DNA from 2 places in the Chelatococcus sp. KU-N122 genome. Region 2 is predicted to be linked to the other one. Evidence: predicted binding sites of a transcription regulator. Region 2 holds the regulator's gene; the other holds the start of a gene.
The links. Region 2 encodes LexA, which represses DNA repair genes until DNA is damaged. Its sites were predicted from a motif close to TGTTCNNNNTGTGTTCNG; they were not measured.

Region 1 (3,405 bases), 640 kb from region 2:
GTAGGAGATCACCTCGTCGCGACGGTCCTGGCAGAAGTCGATGTCGAAGTCGGGCATCGACACGCGCTCGGGATTGAGGAAGCGCTCGAACAGCAGGCCGAAGCGGAGCGGGTCGATGTCGGTGATGGTCAGCGCGTAGGCGACCAGCGAGCCTGCGCCAGAGCCGCGCCCCGGCCCCACCGGGATGCCGGCCGCCTTGGCCCACTGGATGAAGTCGGAGACGATGAGGAAGTAGCCTGGGTATTTCATCCGCTCGATGACGGACAGCTCGTAGCTCAGGCGCTCGGTATAGTCGGTCTCGGTGAGCCCCGGCGCCGGCCCGTGTGCCCCCAGCCGCGCCGCAAGGCCGGTTTCAGCCCGCTGCCGGAGGTCGACCGCCTCGTCCAGGTCCTCGGTGAAGCGCGGCAGGATCGGGCTCGCCTTGCGAGCCCGCACGGCGCAGCGCATGGCGATTTCGACGCTCGACGCCAAGGCCTCGGGCAGATCCTTGAAGGTCTCGGCCATCGCGGCCCGGGTTGCGAAGGCATGGCGTGCGCTGAGGCGCCGCCGGTTCTCATCGGAGACGACGCGTCCTTCGGCAATGGCGAGCAGCGCGTCATGGGCCTCATGGTCGTCGGTCTTGGCGAAATAGGGCTCGCCGGTGGCGACCAACGGCAGCCCCCGATCGTAGGCCAGGCGCAGCAGCTCCGGCTCCACCATCCGCTCGTCGGGAAGGCCGTGGCGCTGCAGCTCGACATAGAGCCGGCGGTCGAACAGCGGCTGCAGCCGGTCGAGACGGGCTGCGGCCAGGTCGGCGCGGCCCGTCGCCATGGCCTGGTCGAGCGGCCCGGCCGGGCCGCCAGTGAGCGCAATCAAGCCTTCGCTATGGGCCTCGAGCACGGCGACACCCACATGGGTCGCCTCGCCTGCTTGGGTGTCGAGATAGGCGCGGCTGGTGATGCGCAGGAGGTTGCGATAGCCCTCCTGCGTCGCCGCCAGCAGGACGATGCTGGGGTGGCGCTGGCCCAACACCTGCCGGGCACCCGGCTCCGGCACCTCGAAGGCCACCGAGATCTGCAGGCCGGCGATGGGCTGGATGCCCGAGCCCGACAGCTTCTCGGAGAACTCCAACGCCCCGAACAGGTTGTTGGTGTCGGTCAGCGCCAGCGCCGGCTGCCGGTCCGCCGCCGCAAGCTTGTGGAGCATGGCGATAGTCATCGCCCCTTCGAGCAGCGAATACGACGAATGCACGTGCAGGTGCACAAAGCCGACGTCGCGCAGGATCTTCGCCATGTTCGCTCCCCGGAGCGAGGCCTGCACAGGCCTCAGACTCCCGGCCGAGTATCGGTCATCTGTGCGCGGCACCGAAGCGGCGCCGCTGCCTCTCCTGTGGACGAGCCAGGACTGCGGTGTCGCGCCTGGCGCCGCAGAGCCGGCAGCGGCGGCCGCAGGCCCCGTCGGCGGTCGGTGTTCATGATTTGGTCCCGGCGCCTGATTCGACCTATTTCAGGCGACTTCAGTAGCCCGAGGCGATGCCGGCCCAGACGCCGATCATGGCGACGAACAACGACAAGGCGGCAAGCTCGGCGACGCTGCGAAGGATGAGGTGGGTCATAAGGGCCTCCCGATGCGAATGAATTTATTATGTTCTTGTTTTGTTCCTGAGACAAGCCGAGATGAGCCACACGCTCCGGGCACCCTTAACAAAAGGTTGCCTGAATTCCTGCCGGCCTTCAGTCGGCCGAGACGATCAGCCCGTCGCGGATGGTGACGCGCCGATCCATCTGCGCCGCGAGCGACAGATTGTGCGTCGCCACCAGGGCCGCGAGCCCGGTGGCGCGCACCAGCTGCAGCAAGGTCGAGAACACGTGCTCGGCGGTGGTGGGATCGAGGTTGCCGGTCGGCTCGTCGGCCAAGAGCACCCGCGGCGCGTTGGCGACGGCGCGCGCGATGGCGACGCGCTGCTGCTCGCCACCCGACAGCTCGGCCGGGCGATGGCTGAGGCGCTGCCCAAGGCCGAGGAAGCTCAACAGTTCACTCGCGCGCGCCGCCGCCTCGTTCCGCGCCAAGCCGGTGATCATCTGTGGGATGACGACGTTCTCCAGCGCCGAGAACTCCGGCAGCAGGTGATGCGACTGGTAGACGAAGCCGATCTCGGTCCGCCGCAACCGGGTGCGGCCGTCGTCGTCGAGCGCCACGGTCGGCTGCTCGCTGATGTAGACTTCACCGCCATTGGGCTTTTCCAGCAACCCGGCGACATGCAGGAGCGTCGACTTGCCGGTGCCCGAGGGCGCCACCAAGGCGACGATCTCGCCCGGCCAGATGGCGAGGTCGGCGCCACGCAGGATCTCGAGCGCGCCTTCGCCTTCGGCGTAGGACCGCTCGATCTGCGACAGGAACAAGGCGGGGGCATCGGGCGCGCTCAAGGTATCAGCCGTAGCGCAAGGCTTCTACCGGGTCGAGCTTGGCGGCGCGCCAGCTCGGATAGAGCGTGGCGAGCAGCGACAGCACGAAGGCGGTCATGACCACGGTGATCACCTCGCCGGGATCGACCACCGCCGGTAGACGGCTCAGGAAGTAGAACTCGGCCGGGAACAGGTTGGTCTCCAGCATGTTGGAGAGGAATTGCCGGATCGCCTCGACGTTCCAGGAGAGCAGCAGGCCGATCACCAGCCCCGCCAACGTGCCGACGACGCCGATGGCGGCGCCGGTGATCAGGAAGATCCGCATGATGGCGCCGCGGGTAGCGCCCATCGTACGCAGGATGGCGATGTCGGCGCTCTTGTCCTTCACCAGCATGATGATGCCGGAGACGATGTTGAGAGCGGCCACCAGCACGATCAGCAAGAGGATGAGGAACATCACGTTGCGCTCGACCTTGAGCACGCCGAAGAAGGTGCGGTTGCGGGTGCGCCAGTCGGTCATCATGAACTGCCGGTCGACGCCCCGCTCGATAGCCTGGCGCACCGTGTCCACCTGATCGGCGTCGGCGATGTAGACTTCGATCACGCTCACGTCGTCGGCACGGTTGAAGTAGGCCTGCGCCTCCGCCAGCGGCATGTAGACGAAGGTGCCGTCGAACTCCGACATGCCGATCTCGAAGACGCCGTTGACGGGATAGGACTTGATGCGCGGCGCCGTGCCGAACGGCGTCGCGGCGCCGCGTGGCGATACCAGCGTGATGCTGTCGCCGGCATGCAGGCCGAGGCTGTCGGCGAGCCGCTTGCCGATGATCACCCCACCCTTGGTGTCGAAGCCTTCGAGCGTCCCCTCGCGCAGGTTCGCCGAGACGTAGTCGACGTTGTGAAGGTCGGCCTCGCGCACGCCGCGCACCAGCACACCGTTGGCGCCCGATGGCGACGAGGCCAGCGCCTGCCCCTCCACCATCGGCACCACCATCTTGACGCCGGGCACCTTGGCCAGCGC
Region 2 (3,405 bases):
ACCGAGCCGATCCTGTGGGCTTCGCGCCTGATCGCGACGATCGAGCAGTCGACGGTCGGCATGCCGGCGATGTCGGCCTGGGCCCTCGGTGCCTTCGTCGTCGCCATCCTATGGTTCACGCTATGGAGCACGGCGCTGCGCTGGGGCGCGTTGGCGCCAGTCGTCGTCGGCCTGCTGCTGGCCGCTCATCCGCAACGGCCGGACATCCTGGTGGATCGCCGGGCGGACGGGGCGGCCGTGCGCGGCGAGGATGGCCGGCTCCTGATCCTCGGCAAGCCCTCCGGCTTCGTGGTGGAGCAATGGCTGCGGGCCGATGGCGACCGCAGGCATCCCTCCGACCCGACCCTGCGCGCCGGCGCCCGCTGCGACAGCTTCGGCTGCGTCGGCCGCCTGGCTGACGGCGGCGCCGTCGCCTTCATCGTCGACCGGCGCGCCTTCGAGGAGGACTGCGCGCGGGCCGACGTGGTGATCTCCAGGCGTGCGGCGCCGTCAACGTGCGGTGCCGCGCTGGTGCTTGACGGCCCGCGCCTGGCGCGCGCCGGCGCGGTCGCAGTCAAGGCCGGGGACGGGGTGTTGCAAACCACCCCCGCACGCGGCGAGGACCGATCGCGTCCCTGGATCAATGCGCCGGCGCCGAGGCCCAAACCCGAGCCTGCACCCGCCGCACCGGACGCCGCTCCGGGGCCGGACGACACGGCTGCTGCCGACGAGCCGTGAGCGGCGAGCTCAGTACCGGCGCACCAGACTGATCAGCTTGCCCTGGATCTTGACCCGGTCGGGTCCGAGCACGCGGGTTTCGTAGGCCGGATTGGCGGCCTCCAGCGCAATGGAGGAGCCCCGTCGGCGCAGCCGCTTCAGCGTCGCTTCCTCGTCGTCGATCAGCGCCACCACGATGTCGCCCGTGTTCGCCGTGTCCTGACGACGGATGACGACGGTGTCACCCTCGAGGATGCCCGCGTCGACCATCGAATCTCCGCGCACCTCAAGCGCGTAGTGCTCTCCGGACGACAGCAGTTCCACCGGAAGCTGGAGCGTGTGACTGCGATTCTGGATCGCGCTGATCGGCACGCCCGCCGCAATCCGCCCCATCACCGGGACGGAGATGACCTTGCGATCGTCCTCGCCGTCGGCCGAGGCCGGCTTGACGCGTCCGAGCCCGCCCTCGACGACGCTCGGGCTGAAGCGGCGGCTCGGCTGCGGGCCCGCGGTTTCCGGCAGCTTGATGATCTCGACCGCCCGCGCCCGATTGGGCAGCCGGCGAATGAAGCCGCGCTCCTCGAGCGCCATGATCAGGCGATGGATGCCGGACTTGGACTTGAGGTCCAAGGCCTCCTTCATCTCGTCGAAGGATGGCGGCACGCCCGTTTCGCGGAGACGCTCATTGATGAAGCGCAGAAGCTCATGCTGCTTGCTGGTCAACATGGTCGGTCCGTCCCGTCGCGCTCGTGGCCGCCCGATCGGCAGGCCGCAGATCACGGCGCCCACAATGCTCCCGCGATCCATTCCAAAAGGTTAGAGCACGACATTATCTCGCACCGAGAGCGAGCATCGGCGCAAGCCGCCCGGTCGTTTCCGCATCATGCTCATGCCGGCTCGACTCGCTTGTCGAAACAAAGCATGAACAATATGTAGCCGTTCTCGCTGTGTTCTGCAACAACTAGCTGGGCAGCGCGCCGCCGGCTTTCAGCTCAACATCCTATCAGCGGAATGGCGCGCGCGATCTCGCCGGCCCGCGCCGCGGCCGCGCCGGGCGGCCGCACGATCAGCGCCTCGGCGTCGGCCAGCACCCTGAGCAGCGAGCTGTCCTGCAGGCTCGCCGGCGTGGCGACCGGCAAATCTTCGCCCGGTGTCACCCGCGCTCGCAGGTAGTCCTGCCTGGCGTCGTTGGCGCCGACGTCGCTGCCGAGCCGGACAGCGATGCTTCTGTCGCCGCCGGCGCGCGGATCACCTTGCAGGGCCCGCAGCAGGGGGACGAGGAACAGCGTCCCGCAGACGATGGCCGAAACCGGGTTGCCGGGCAGCGCCAGCACGATCATGGAGCCGAGCCGGCCGTGCATCAGCGGCTTGCCGGGGCGCATGGCGATGCGCCAGAAGTCCAGCTCCATGCGGGCGTCCGCCAGAGCGTCCTTTACCAGATCGTGGTCGCCGACGGAGGCGCCGCCCAGGGTGACCAGCACGTCGGCCGCCGCGGCGCCGGCCCGTTCCACGGCCGCGACGAGGGCGGCCCTGTCGTCGCGGGCGATACCCAGGTCGAGCGGCTCCGCGCCGGCCGCCTCCGTCAGCGCGGCCACGGCGTAGCTGTTGGAGCTGACGATCTGGTCTTCGCCGGCGGCTTGGCCGGGGCGCACCAACTCGTCGCCCGTGGCCAGGAGGGCGACGCGCGGCTTGCGGCGCACCGGCAGGGTCGGATGGCCCATCGCCGCCGCGAGGCCGAGCCGCCGGAAATCGAGCCGGTCGCCGGCCTCGAGCAGGACGTCGCCGGCCTTGAAGTCGAGCCCGGCGGGGCGGATGTGGCGGCCGGGCTCGGCCGCCGTGGCGAAGCGGACGGCTTGACCGGCCGACGCGTCCTCGGCGTTCTCCTGGATGATGATCGTGTCGGCACCGGCCGGGACGGGGGCGCCGGTGAAGATGCGGACGGTCTCGCCCGGCCCGACGGTGCCCGGAAAGCGATGGCCGGCGGCACTGGTGCCGATCAGGCGCAGCGTGGCGCCGGGCGCCGGGCAGTCGGCGGCGCGGACCGCATAGCCATCCATGGCGGAACCATCGAAAGGCGGCTGGGTGCGGCGGGCGGCGAGATCGCACGCCAGCGTGCGGCCATGGGCGGCGGCGATTGCCACATCCTCGGCCTCCGTCGGCGTCGCCGCCGAGGCGAGGATGCGTCGCAGCGCTTCGTCGACGGACAGCATGGGCTTCATGGGACGACGTCCTGGGCGTGCCATGTGCCGGAGCGCCCACCCTCCTTGCGCAGCAGCCGGATCCCCTCGATGCGCATGTCGCGATCGACAGCCTTGACCATGTCATAGACGGTGAGGCAGGCGACCGACACCGCGGTCAAGGCCTCCATCTCGACCCCGGTCGGGCCGTTGACCTTTACCTCGGCCCGCACGGTGACGCCGGGCAGGGCGTCGTCCAGCGACAGGTCGACGGCGACCTTGGTGATGAGCAGGGGGTGGCAGAGGGGAATCAGCTCGTGCGTGCGTTTTGCAGCCATGATGCCCGCGAGCCGCGCCGTGCCGAGGACGTCACCCTTCTTGGCGTCGCCGCTGCGGATGAGGGCAACCGTCTCCGGGCGCGTGACGATCCGCCCTTCGGCCAACGCCACGCGAGCCGTCGCCGCCTTGTCGCCCACGTCGACCATGCGGGCGGCGCCGCTGTCGTCGAGGTGGCTCAGGCGGCTCATGGCAC

Region 1: a site for LexA is predicted at 1,448-1,465, ahead of dnaE (DNA polymerase III subunit alpha). Genes of this name have one in related genera too.

Annotation. Positions count from the first base shown of each region.
Region 1 is NZ_AP043981.1:6,325,787-6,329,191, forward strand. It holds gene dnaE (DNA polymerase III subunit alpha) at 1-1,272, opposite strand, end outside; gene ACZ5PO_RS28760 (ABC transporter ATP-binding protein) at 1,713-2,405, opposite strand; gene ACZ5PO_RS28765 (lipoprotein-releasing ABC transporter permease subunit) at 2,410-3,405, opposite strand, start outside.
Region 2 is NZ_AP043981.1:5,690,215-5,693,619, forward strand. It holds gene ACZ5PO_RS25615 (ComEC/Rec2 family competence protein) at 1-717, shown strand, start outside; gene lexA (transcriptional repressor LexA) at 727-1,422, opposite strand; gene ACZ5PO_RS25625 (molybdopterin molybdotransferase MoeA) at 1,689-2,915, opposite strand; gene moaC (cyclic pyranopterin monophosphate synthase MoaC) at 2,912-3,400, opposite strand; gene trpC (indole-3-glycerol phosphate synthase TrpC) at 3,397-3,405, opposite strand, start outside.